Regions from separate parts of the Waltera acetigignens genome, predicted to be linked through region 2. Evidence: predicted binding sites of a transcription regulator. Region 2 holds the regulator's gene; the other holds the start of a gene.
The links. The regulator Rex, encoded in region 2, represses fermentation and respiration genes when NADH is low (regulators of the CRP and FNR family bind a similar motif). The targets are predictions, from matches to a motif close to ATTGTTAANTANTTAACAAT.
Positions count from the first base shown of each region.

Region 1: the regulator Rex is predicted to act here: its motif matches at 1,949-1,968, upstream of ptb (phosphate butyryltransferase).

Region 1 is NZ_JAOQJO010000022.1:22,845-30,165, reverse strand. Features, by position in the region: gene buk (butyrate kinase) at 1-668, opposite strand, end outside; gene ptb (phosphate butyryltransferase) at 801-1,718, opposite strand; gene OCV96_RS17090 (HAD family hydrolase) at 2,012-2,653, opposite strand; gene OCV96_RS17085 (GLUG motif-containing protein) at 2,656-5,934, opposite strand; gene OCV96_RS17080 (efflux RND transporter permease subunit) at 5,825-7,321, opposite strand, start outside.
Region 2 is NZ_JAOQJO010000016.1:99,668-106,145, forward strand. Features, by position in the region: gene alr (alanine racemase) at 1-1,025, opposite strand, end outside; gene OCV96_RS14850 (NAD(P)H-hydrate dehydratase) at 1,046-2,560, opposite strand; gene OCV96_RS14855 (hypothetical protein) at 2,562-3,200, opposite strand; gene OCV96_RS14860 (redox-sensing transcriptional repressor Rex) at 3,357-3,998, opposite strand; gene OCV96_RS14865 (ABC-F family ATP-binding cassette domain-containing protein) at 4,137-6,068, shown strand; gene OCV96_RS14870 (DUF3800 domain-containing protein) at 6,248-6,478, opposite strand, start outside.

The DNA.
Region 1 (7,321 bases), on a different contig from region 2:
GCTGCACAAGGCACACCGCCTGCACGCTCCGGAGAGAATGCACCATCACCGTCAAATGCACTGAATACGTCTACAACCTTGCCGTCCTCATGTGCGCCTACGGATACACCGCCGCCCATGTGCACGACTACCAGACGTAAGGACTCATAAGGCTTGCCGGCCTCTTTTGCATATCTCTTGGCAACTGCCTTCTGGTTCAGGGCATGGAAGATGCTTCCTCTGGGGATCTCTTCCAGACCGGAATATCTTGCGATGGGCATCAGCTCATCTACTACAACGGGGTCTACGATGTAAGAGGGAACGCCGATCTCATCACCGATCTCTCTTGCCAGAATACCGCCTAAGTTAGAAGCATGCTGACCCTGTACACCTACTTTTAAATCCTCCAGCAGATCATCGGTTACCGCATAGGTACCACTGGGGATGGGCTTTAACAGACCGCCACGTCCTACGATCACGTTGAAGCTCTTCAGATCGCAGTTCTTCTCTGCCAGCAGATCGGTAATGATCTTCTTACGGAAATCCTTCTGTTCGAAAATAGTATCGTATTTGGAGATCTCCTCGGTAGAATGTCTCAGGGTTTCTTCAAATAATAAGTTCTCATCCTCAAATACACCGATCTTGGTGGAGGTGGAACCGGGGTTGATGATCAGACTCTTGATTGCCATTGTGTGTTTCCTCCTATATTCACTCTTATATTCGCTCTTATGCTTTACCGCTTTGTCCACTACAGCATCTATACCTGCCGACAGCAGTTCTCCCGCAGCTTCCACAGCGACTTCGATCACGATATCCATAGCTTATTTCTGATTCTTTTTCATCTCTTCTGCTACAACTGCAGCCAGTGCCAGGGAGTATACCTTGGTCTCGAAGGTATCGGAACGGCTGGTCAGGACTACGGGTACCTTGGTACCGGTCAGGATGCATCCGTTCTTTACTTTTACCATATGTACGATTGCTTTGTATACCAGGTTGCCGGCATGGATATCCGGGAACAGCAATACATCTGCATCACCCTGGATCTTACGGTCGGTAGCTCCCTTATGCTTGGCTGCCTCGGGATCGATCGCCAGGTCAAGAGACAGCGGGCCGTCTACGATACAGCCGGGGATCTGTCCTTCTTCACACATCTTAGTCAGTTCTGCCGCATCTACGGTAACGGGCATCTTGGGATTTACAACCTCAACTGCTGCTAAAGGTGCTACCTTAGGCTCTGCAACGCCGCAGGCATTACATACCGGAATTGTGTTCTTGATGATCTGAACCTTCTCCTCCAGTGTAGGATAGGTCATGAATGCAACATCGGTCAGGAACAGAAGTCTGTCAATGCCGGGAATCTCAAATACACATACATGAGACAGGGTTCCACCGGTACGAAGGCCTACTTCTTTGTTCAGTACGCTCTTTAAGAAGTTCTTGGAGTCGATCAGGCCCTTCATATACATATCTGCACGGCCGTCATGTGCCAGCTTTACAGCTTTCAGGGAAGCTTCGATCATATCCGGCTCATTGATGATCTCATAATCGGAGAGGTCCATATTCAGTCCGGCTGCAATCTCACGGATCTTTGCCTCATCACCTACCAGGATTGCATCTGCAATGCCCAGTCTCTTGGCCTCATGTACAGCTTCCAGTACTGCACTGTCCTGTGCAACGGAGACTGCGACGGTCTTCTTCCCACACTCTTTTACTTTTGCTACGATGTCATCAAAATTCATTTTCTTCCATTCCTTTCCGCCCCTCGTGGGCTCCAAGTATGAATACATTCCACACATTATTCGCAAAATCGCACGATAAATCGTGCTTTCGCTGCTGCGCAGCTATTTTTGCTCATATGTGCGGCGGTGACTCTATTCGAGTCACCTAAAATCAAGCAAAACTGCTTTTTACATGCAAGCATGACAAAGCAGTCCCGCTTGATTTCATTGTCTTCCGAATAGTCACTCTAATCGTTAAAATAATAACACACTGGAATACAAAAATCAAGCTACTATGACAAATATAGCCACCTCTAAATGAGGTGGCTGATATCTGCCAGGGTCGGTACGCAGGCGTACAGACATTTTTTTAATTTTTCATCTGGCTGTGTCTGATCCGGCACCATCACGACCTTACAGCCGGCGCGGTAAGCACTCATGACTCCGTTGGGAGAATCCTCCACGGCCATGCACTCTTCCGGTGCCAGTCCCAGCTGCTTGCAGGCATAGAGATAAATATCCGGGGACGGCTTACCTTCTGCTACCATAGTGGCCGAAATCAGTTTCTCAAAATACGGCCGAAGTCCTGCCATCGCCAGATATTTTTCCGTCCGCTCCAGATCCGTTGCTGTGGCAACCGCTGCAGTGATATGCCTTTTTTTCAGATCTTCCAGAAGCTCCACGGCACCGGGCTTGCATTTGATGCCATCCCGGTCCAGTGTTTCTTCCATCATCTCTTTTCGTTTGTCACGCACCACATAATAGTCAAAATCTTCACCGTACCAGTCCTTGAGCTGTCTGGGGGCAAAGGGGCGTCCCAGACTGCGCATCGTAAGTGCCTGCTCATCTGTCATGGTATACCCACAGGCTGCCAGTGCCTTCGGCCAGAAAATACGGTAATATTTTTCGGTATCGATCAGCGTACCGTCCATGTCAAATAAAACTGCCTGAATCATTATTATTCCTCTGCGTCAGCCGTCTGTCCGGCATCTTCTGCTGCATCCGTAACATCAGTACCTTCTGCTGGGCTGTCCTTTGAATCACTTTCGTTTGTGCCGCTCTGGTCCTCGTCAGCTTTTCCGGCTTTCCGGTCACGTTTTGCCGCCTTGCGCGTCTTCCGGCGTTTTGCCGCTTTTTTCCCTAACAATACGATCAACAGGATCACGACTGCACCACCGACGATGCAAAGTACGATCAGCAGTGTATGACTGCCCTCGGCCTCTACCGTGCGGAAGCTGCCGGGCACTTCCATGGTAAACTGTCTATAGCTGCCGATCACAGTGGATTCCACTTCCGTGTACTCTCCATCCTGTGCTACCTCTATGACAGTGTTATCCGCATCCTCACAGTAGACACGCAAGGTTGCTTCTCCGGTATAGTCCGGTGCATCCTCTTCCATGGAATTGGTCATGGATACTGTATAAGTATTTCCCTCTACCTGCAGATGCAATGCTGCATTGGGATAGAAGTTGCCTTCTGCCATAACCAGTGCCTTATTGTTATCGTTTTTCTCTGCGGAAGCAATGGATGCGGTCCATTCCTCATACTCTGCTTCCAGCACTTTATTACCGGTAATATCACTGAAATCATAATCCGGCCATACACCGTAATAGCCATCCTTCTCCGGTACTTCCGGAATCTGGTCTGCCGACAGATAATCCCCGTAACCGCATTTATAGGAAGCCACTTCTACACCATCCGCCTGGAAGGTAATGGTAAACTGTGAGAAAGCGTCCGGAACGTCTTTGCTGCAGAATTCCTGGTAGGACAACGGGGTAGCACCGCCCTGATAACCAATGCCGTCTACGCCACCGGCTCCGCCTTCCACATAATAGTTGCCATACAGAGTTCCATCATCACTGACTTTTCCGGCAATGCTGCCCTGGCCTTCGCCGGACATATCCAGATCATTGTACGCATAGCTGTAGAAAATATCACAGCCTTCTCCGGCAATACCTCCGATATTATTTTTACCGGTGATCCTGCCCATGCTGTAACAGCTGCGGATCGCATAGCTGGCAGATCCGGCAATTCCTCCCACATAGCTGCCTCCGGTACTCTCTACGGGTGCATAAGACTCACAGGAAATGACTGCGCCATATTCTGCTTTACCGACCACACCGCCGACATAGTCTTTTTTACCGGTCACGTCTCCAAGGTTGCGGCTGTCTCTGATGACTGCCTTGACCGTCTGCTCCACATCGAAACTCTCCGTTCCGGTTAACGTGATATCGTCCTCAGGGTCAAAATCGTATTCCGTTGCCACCTGTCCAACGATACCGCCCACATTCGTATCGGCTTCCACCGTACCGCGGTTCACACATAAGGTGACCTTTCCCTTCTGGAAGCTGGAAGTATCATAGCGCGCTTCTTCGGTTCCTTCCGGTTCTGCGGTGTCATCCTCCGCATCGGGATCTCCGGGGTTCACCTCTTCCTTGCTGGCGGACTCATCCGAAGTATCTTCTACAGAAATTCCTTCATACCGGAAGAGATCATCCCGGATTTCGCTGACCAGATTCCGCAGAACTCTGGCCTGATCCATCAGCTCATCCATGTGGGCACTGGTGCTGTCTGTCCCGGCTTCCAGTACATCCCCCAACTGACCCAACTGGTCAAAAGCCTTGTCGAGCCTGTCATTCAGTGTATCCAGATTATCTTTGATACCGCCACTGCGATCCGTGAAAGCATTCGTCATGTTATCCAGACGCTTGGTGGCATTCTCTCCGAATTTTTTCAGTGCCGATTTATAGCTCTCCGTATCGTCCGGTACGGTGATGGTAATGTTTCCGCCACTGACGTCATGATCGCCGTCGCCACCCCAGTTACCATTCCAAATATCATTTCCACTGATGGTAACATCATGACTGTTGCCGTTATTCTTGTCATTATCCGCCTGCTTGTTCAGATCGTCATTCAGGACTTTCAGATCGTTGCTGACGCCGTTCAACTCTTGATTGTAAATATACCACAGATCATGAGCGGTCCCGGTCAGAGAACTTCCCGCATTGTTGGCATCCTTCAGGTTCGAACTGATACTCTTGGCAATACTGGATGCCTGTTTGCTATAGCTGCTCACATCTTTCTGGGTGGCATCCAACATATCCAGGAATTTGTCTGTCTCCGTATCCAGTTCCTTCAGCTTGTCACTGAGATACTGGATTTCCAGGAACGGCTCCATCTGACCCACGATACCGCCCACATCTTTTCTGCCCTGCACATATCCGGTGTTGGTGCAGTTCTGCAGATAGCCCTGATGCAGTCTGCCTACGATACCTCCGGTATTGTAGCCTACGTGCTGGTAGCCGATGGCACCGGAATTGGAGCAATAATAAATCTTACCATCCGAAATACCTGCGATACCGCCGGTGTCCGTATGAGCTGCCACATTGGAGGTACTGTTGATCTGCTCCAGATTGTCCATGGTGATATCTTCCAGATCATAAGTCACTTCCGTGCTGTACGTATTGATATTGCCATTGTTGCTGCAGTTATTCAGAATACCGTGGTTGTTGCCCACAATACCGCCTGCGGAATGATTGCCGATCACATTTCCGGAGGATTCACACCGACGGATCTCTCCGCTCTCGGCATTGACTCCGGCAATACCGCCGACATCCGTATCACCGACCACATTTCCGGTAAATTTACAATTTTCAATGCTGCCATAGTTCACACCGACGATACCGCCGACCTGATCCTGACTTCCAGAGGGAGATACTTCCCCCGTGACCGTAAGGTTGCGGACTTTTGCTCCCTCCTGCACATAGCGGAACAATCCCACTGCCGAACCGTCTCCGGTCAGTTTCACATTGGAAATAGTAAAACCGCTGCCGTCAAAGATTCCTGCAAACGTAGGAATACTGAGTTCACCTGTCATGCTCAGAACAATGTCGTTCTGCAGCACTACTTTTTTATCTCTGGACCAACTGTCCAGTACACAGTTCTCCACCAGTTTCCGCAGATCCTCCTCCGTGCTGATCTCTATGACTGCATAATCCTGCTCCTTTATCGTGCTGCTATAACCGCTGCCGCCTCTGTACTGCTCATAGGTCAAAGTTTCTGCTGCATAGGCGGTGGCCGGTGTCTGCAGGATCAATGCTGCTCCCAGCAGGAAACATAATAATCTCTTACTGTTCATCTTCTGTTCCCTCGCTTTCTGCTGTTTTTTCTTTATCCGAAGCTTTCTTATCCGCAGCTTCTGTATCTGCTCCGGTTGCTTTCTGTCCGGCTGTCTCATCCTCCGGCAGCTCCTGGGCTTCCAGTCTGGGATAGTTTTCTTCCGGGGCATCGTCCCGCTCCTCCATCGTCACGGTATCCTTGGGACGCACCACCGCACCCATCTCACCATCAATGACACCGATGAAATCACCCTCCAATACACCATTGACATAACCCTTGATGTGACCGTTCATACGGATTCTTCCGGCGGAGGGCAAAGGCTTTGCCAGATCCCGTTTCAGTGTAAATGCTGTCTTCTGAATAATGATATCTCCGATCAGCAGTGTCTGCGGCAATGCCAGCAGTACCAACAAAATAGATGTCAGAGTACCACGACCAAGAGCCAGTCCGATGGCCGCTACCGCTGCATTGGAAGATACATAGCTGATAATAAATCCCGCAGATACCAGCATGGATCCGCTGGTAACAATGGTAGGGAACGCCTGGTTCAGTGCTTCGATGGCGGCTTCCTTGATCGGCATATAGGTCTTCAGATCCATGTAACGGCTGGTGATAACGATAGCGTAGTCGATCGTTGCACCCATCTGGATCGCAGATACTACCAGATATCCCAGGAAATATACATTTTCATTCAACAGATACGGCAATGAGAAGTTCATCCAGATACTACCCTGAATCGTTACAACCAACAGTACCGGCAGACCGGCGGACTGGAAGGTGAACAGCAGGATGATCATAACGAACAATGCTGTCAGCACCGTGATGATCGTATTATCCGTTGCGAAGGAATCGCCCAGATCCTTATCACTGGTGGCGTTACCGACTAGCAGAATGTCATCTATATTATAGAACTTTGCCACGGTATTACGGATCTGATCCAGTGCTGCTGTGGTCTCTTCTCCCTCATAAGGAACATTCAATTCCAGAACAAATCGGGAATTGTCCTCGCCCAGCAGCTGATCTTTCGCAATACAGATCTGGGAATAAGCATCCGTCAGAGTTTCTTCCAGATCATCGTCCAGTGTGATGTTGCCGCTTTCTTTCTGATCATAAATGAACAGGAACATATCAATAAACGGAACTTCGTATTCACTGACGCCACTGACCAGCGCACCATAATCGCTCTGATCCAGTGCATATGCCGAATACAACATATCCGCCACTTCAATATCCAGATCGATCAGTTCCGCAAACTGTCTGGGATTCAGCTTATCCGTCAGCATATAGCCGTCCATGGCCTCTATATTGCCAAGTCCCTGACAGGATTTCACCACATCCAGCTTTTCCAGAGCTTTCAGTGTCTGTGCCTCTTTTTCATAATCACCGTTCGGCACAATGACCGCCAACTGGTTCACCATACCGAATTCCTTATTTACCATGCTGACGGAAAATTTATTATCACTCATAGTACTGGATTCCAGAGTGTTGGTATCGTACACGTAGTT
Region 2 (6,478 bases):
TCCGCGCCAAGGAGCGTCACCTTATCGCCCTCCATGGCTCCGGGAATTCCGGAAATATCCACCATGAACTGGTCCATGCAGACCCTTCCGAGAATGGGGGCCTTTTTCCCGTGGATCAGCACGTAGCCTTTTCCCGACAAACTTCTGGGATACCCGTCTCCATATCCTACAGGGATGGTGGCTACTCTGGTATCTTTTGTTGCGGTAAACAATCCACCGTAGCTGACACTCTGCCCCGCATGGATCGTCTTGCAGTAAATGATATGACTGTAGAGAGACATTGCAGCCCGCAGAGGTACAATATCCTTACTTACTTCTTCGGAAGGATATAAACCGTAGGTCGTGATTCCCGCCCGTACCATATCCATGTTGGCCTGGGGCATTTCCAGAATCGCCGCACTGTTGGAACAATGCTTTACCGGAATCTCCAGTCCCAGTTCCGACTGTATTCTATCAATAAAATTCTGAAACAGTTCCAGCTGATGGTTGGCAGAAGTCTTATCCGCTTCATCCGATTTCGCAAAATGAGTAAAGATGCCTTCCACTTCCAGTCCGGGATGTTCCATGACAAATTTTACAAAATCCAGCCCTTCGTCGTCCGGAGTGATACCGATCCTTCCCATGCCGGTATCCACTTTGATGTGCACTTTGGCTTTCTTACCGGCCTTTGCAGCGGCCTCTGCCAGTTCTTCCACGGTATCCCTGCGATACACTGCCGGACGGATCTCCTCCCGGAGCATTTCCTCATAACAATAAGGAAAAGTATATCCCAGGATCAGGACCGGTTTCTTCACACCGGCTTCCCTGAGGACATGCGCCTCCTCGTAGGTAGCTGCCGCATAGCCGAACATAAAATCCACATCCTCCAGCATTCTGGCGATGGGAACACCGCCGTGTCCGTAACCGTCAGTCTTTATGACCGCCAGTATCTTCGTCTCCGGGGCAATATTTTCCTTCATATGGATCATATTCTCCCAAATGGCATCCAGATCTATTTCCGCCCATACCCGTTGGTAGGAATTCATCTTTTCCTGTAGTTTGCTTGTCATTTCTTCACACTTTCTTTCTCATCATAGTCTTTCATCAGGCAATCCGCAATATCTCCCGCCATTACCCCATACTCCGTATGGAGTTTTGCCGCCAGCTCACCGGCTCTGCCATGGAGATACACACCGTTCACAGCTGCATCAATTGCATTCATACCCTGAGCTAAAAGTCCCAGGATCACACCCGTCAGGACATCTCCGCTGCCCGCAGTGGCCATACCACTGTTGCCTGTAGTATTCAGATAAAATTCTCCCTGTTCTTTACATACAATCGTTCTTGCATCCTTGGCAACCGCCACACCGTGAAACCGTTCTGCCAGTTCTCTGCCACACTCCGGAAGCTCCTTCTTGCATTCCGGGATGGTCTTCGCAAGCAGTCTGGACAATTCTCCCACATGGGGAGTCAGAATGATAATTCTGCCTTCTGCCCCCTGAGTACGCAGCTTCTCTGCCAATTCCTTACCGTTTTCTTCCGCCAGAAGATTCAGTGCATCCGCATCCATCACTAATGGTTTTCTGCTCTTTTCCACTACTTTTTTCAGGCATTCCAGTGCCTGTTCCTCTCTGCCGATGCCGGGACCGACAGCAATAACATCCGCCCATTCCATGCTCTCGGACAGCTGTCTGCAGGATCCGTACAAAGCTTCCGGAATTCCCTGCTGTAAGATCTGCCGGTTCTCCTCTGCGGTGATTACTTTTACCATACCGGCTCCGGTACGATACGCCGCTCTTGCCGCCAGGATTGCTGCTCCGGCCATGCCGTTGCTCCCGGCCACCAGCAAAGCTTTGCCGAAGGTTCCCTTATTCCCGGAGGATGTTCTGTCCGGCAGATGCTGTTCACAGCTGTCATAAGTATACATCTCCGGGCTCTGTCCCAGAAAGCTCTCCGGTCCGATCCCCACATTTGCAATGTGTACCTGCCCAGCATAATCGGTTCCCGGATACATTACAAGGCCTCTCTTACAGAAACCAAAAGTAATCGTTGCATCTGCCAGAAAAGCACAACCAAGCACCCGGCCGGTGTCCGAGCAGATCCCACTGGGAACATCCAGTGCCAGCTTAAATCCTTCCGCCACATTCATCTCTTCTACGGCTTCCGCATAGATGCCTTCCACCGGGCGGCTCAATCCTACACCGAACAAGGCATCTACAATCACATTATATTCATCTGCCTGCGTATTACTGTCTGTCTTCACCGGAAAATGTTGCAGGGTCTGCCACTGGCTCTTCCATTGCTCTGTGGCTTTCTCCGGATCTCCCACAAGTCGTACCGATACCGTATAACCGTCCGCCGCAAGAAGTCTCGCCAAAGCCAGACCGTCTCCTCCGTTATTTCCCATACCAGCAAAAATGAGCACTTTTGTCCGTTCCTTCACGGCATCAAAGCGCTCTTTCAGAAAATCCTCCGCAGCCAGAGCCGCTCTTTCCATCAGAACCGGCCCCGGGATGCCGAGGTACTCTATGGTATTTTTATCGTATTGCTTCATTTCCTGTGCAGTTACCAGATATCTCATACTATTTTTGCTCCGGATTATATTTCATGTCAAACAGATTGACCACTTCTGCACCAAAAATATCATGCATGTAGTTGTAGATCTCCTGATTCTGCTGTTCCATCTGCTGTTTTTCGATCAGACGTTTTTTCAGTTCGATACGGATCGCACCCACCCACTCCGCAGTCTCTTTGATCTGTTTGTCATTATCCTTCATAATATCATAGCAGCAGTCCATAGTAAACATCATAAGCTGAAGATTTATTCTTTCGATCTCTCTGGGGATATCTTTTAACTCATCTTCGTATGCTTCCAGCTTCTCATTGCATTCCCCGATCAGGCGCTTATGATCCTCGATCTGTTTGTTCAGCTTACTGTTTTCGCCCTGCTGTTCCGCCTCATCCACCATAGGGACGATTTCTTTCATCAGCTTCTTTTTCAGATTCCGGATATCCTTCGACTCGGTATTGAGCTTACCTTGTCGTTTCAACAGCTGATTCAGGGCATCTTCCGTTTCTTTTAGCGGAACGGAACCGGTCTTATTCAACAACCGATACCATTTATTATCCAGGGTGAGTACGGGCAGATGCTTTCCCGTCAATGCATTTTTGAAAGCAGCCTGTCGGTCCTGTGCATTTTCTTCTGCGTTACCGTTGCCCATAAAATCACTCCTTTGATGCCTTACTTCATGTTGTATTATTTCTCGGTGCGCTGAAATTCATAAAAGCGGCTGCTTCGCATCCGTCATCGCCTTGCGACTTTTCCTTTTATTCATTTTCAGACACTCCGCCTATGAAATAAGCAATCATACGCTTGCTTATTTCATGTCTGAACTGTAACGGTTAATATTATAGGATAACTTCATTAAGCTGTCAGACAGATGCACGTTCTCCACCTGAATTCCCTCGGGAACATTCAGATCCACATGAGCGAAATTCCAGATAGCACGGATCCCGTTAGCCACCAGCTTATCTGCCACTTCCACAGCACTGGTCTTGGGAATCGTCAGTACAGCGATATCGATGTCCTTCTCCCGGATAAAGGATTCCAGCTGATCCATGGGCATAACCTTCACGCCACGGACATCCTTACCCACCAGTTCCGGGTTCGCATCGAACATTCCCTTGAAGATAAATCCACGACGTTCGAAGTTCATATAATTGCCCAGCGCTCTTCCCAGATTGCCTGCTCCAATGATGACGAAATTATGCTGCTTATCCAGTCCTAAGATCTTACCAATCTCACGATACAGAGATTCTACATTATATCCATAGCCCTGCTGGCCGAAACCGCCGAAATTATTAAAATCCTGACGTATCTGGGATGCGGTCACCTTCATCAGTCCGGAAAGTTCCTGCGAAGAAATACGTTCCACACCTTCATCCTTCAATTCCCCCAAATATCGAAAGTATCTGGGCAGTCTGCCAATCACAGCCTGTGAAATTTCTTTTACTTCCAATACTTTCACCTCCGTTTTTTTTAGTATACACCATGTGTTAAAAACTTGTCAATGAATTGACAGGTTTTCTTCTTTTCGTTACAATGAAATTTAAAAAGCCCGGTCTCCGTGGGTTGGAAATAAAGGATACTTACTACCATGATATTATCTTGTCAGAATATTTCAAAAGCATTTGTAGAAAATCAGGTATTGAAAAATGTCTCTTTTCATATAGAGGATCATGAAAAAGCTGCCATCGTGGGCATCAACGGTGCCGGGAAAACGACACTGCTCCGCATCATCGTAGGGGAAATGACTCCCGATGACGGGCAGGTGGTTCTGGCGAGGGACAAGACCCTGGGATACCTTGCACAGAACAGCACTGTGGACACCTCTCACACCATTTACGAGGAACTGTTATCTGTCAAGGCGGATCTGCTGCGCCTGGAGGAAAAGATCCGGGAATGCGAAAACAATATGAAGCATGCCGAAGGAGATGCGCTGGAAGACCTGATGAAGCAGTACACCTCTCTCACCCATGCTTTCGAGACCGGCGGCGGCTATCTCTACCGCAGTGAGCTGGTCGGTGTGTTAAAGGGACTGGGATTTACCGAAGATGAATTCTCCAAGCCGGTTGCCACACTCTCCGGCGGTCAGAAGACCCGTGTGGCGTTAGGACGGCTTCTGTTACAGAACCCTGATCTCATCATCCTAGACGAGCCGACGAACCACTTAGATATGAATTCCATCGCCTGGCTGGAGACTTATCTGTTGAATTACAAGGGAGCCGTTCTCATCGTCTCCCACGACCGGTATTTTCTGGACCGGATCGCCGGGAAAGTCATCGAGATCGACCAGTCCAAGGCTACAACCTTTATGGGCAATTACTCCGATTATGCCGTAAAAAAGGAACAGCTGCGCGTTGCTGCCTGGAATGCCTATATGAACCAGCAGCGTGAGATCAAACATCAGGAAGAGGTCATCGAAAAATTAAAATCCTTCAACCGGGAAAAGTCCATCAAACGGGCGGAAAGCCGTGAGAAAATGCTGGACAAGATCGAGGTCATCGAAAAACCCTCCGAGGTCCGCACGGATATGAAGCTGACACTGACGCCCCGGATCTTAAGTGGCAATGATGTGCTGACTGTGGAGCATCTGTCCAAAAGCTTTGATTCCCATAAGCTTTTTACCGATGTTAATTTCGAGATCAAGCGCGGCGAACACGTGGCGATCATCGGTGATAATGGCAGCGGCAAGACCACTCTGCTTAAGATCTTAAATGGTCTCGTTCCTGCCGATCAGGGCACCTTCCGATTAGGTTCCAATGTGGAGATCGGCTATTACGATCAGGAGCATCATGTCCTGCACAGTGACAAGACATTGTTCGAAGAGATCTCCGACGATTATCCCTACCTGAACAATACCCAGATCCGCAATGTGTTGGCGGCTTTCCTCTTCACCGGGGAGGATGTTTTCAAGCGTATCAGTGATCTGAGTGGCGGCGAGCGCGGTCGTGTATCTCTCGCCAAGCTGGTACTCTCCAATGCGAACTTCCTTATCCTCGATGAGCCAACGAACCATCTGGACATTATGTCCAAGGAAATACTGGAAGATGCCCTGAACGGTTACGAAGGTACCATATTGTATGTCTCCCATGACCGTTACTTCATCAACCGTACCGCCCACAGGATCCTGGATCTGACGGAGGGACAATTCGTAAATTATGTTGGAAATTATGACTATTATCTCGAAAAGCACGACACGGTGATGGCTGCCATAGAAGCCAGTGCTCCGCAGAATACTGACGCAGATAACACAGTTGCAGCTAAAGCTGCAGAATCCGAAGTCAAACTGGACTGGAAAGCCCAGAAGGAAGAACAGGCGAGACTCCGCAAGAAAGAAAACGACCTGAAAAAATGCGAAGAAAAGATTGCCGAACTGGAAGCCCGCATCTCCGAGATCGACACCGAAATGTCCGATCCCGCCATCGGCACCCAGGTGGCAAAGCTGCAGGAGCTGTCCAAAGAGCAGACTTCCTGCCAGGAACAGTTGGAGAAATTATACGAGCAGTGGGAAGAACTGGCAGAGTAAATATTTTTAAGGGAAGGGCACAGCAACGATAAAGTCGTTGGCTATGCCCTTCCTTTGTTTAAACTACTACCTGTTCTTGCACTAACTGCAATATAACACAATATTACATCATTTTCTGGATAAAATAAAAAGAACCGGCTGACATTTTACTGTCTACCGATTCTTTCTATAATTTTGCTCTACAATTCTTTCTTTGATAGCGGCTTCAAATAATTCTTCTTTAATGTTCTCTCATCATTGAAAAAATATATTTCTGATTTTGACAACAAATGATTCTCCATCTTTAGTTCCGTCAACTTAAGTGTACATATCAAATCTGCAACTTGAAACAATCTATAATCAGCTGGAATTACCTTACGAAATTCAACGTTTTCCAATAATGCGTTAAAAACTGATGATAGAATTCTTGT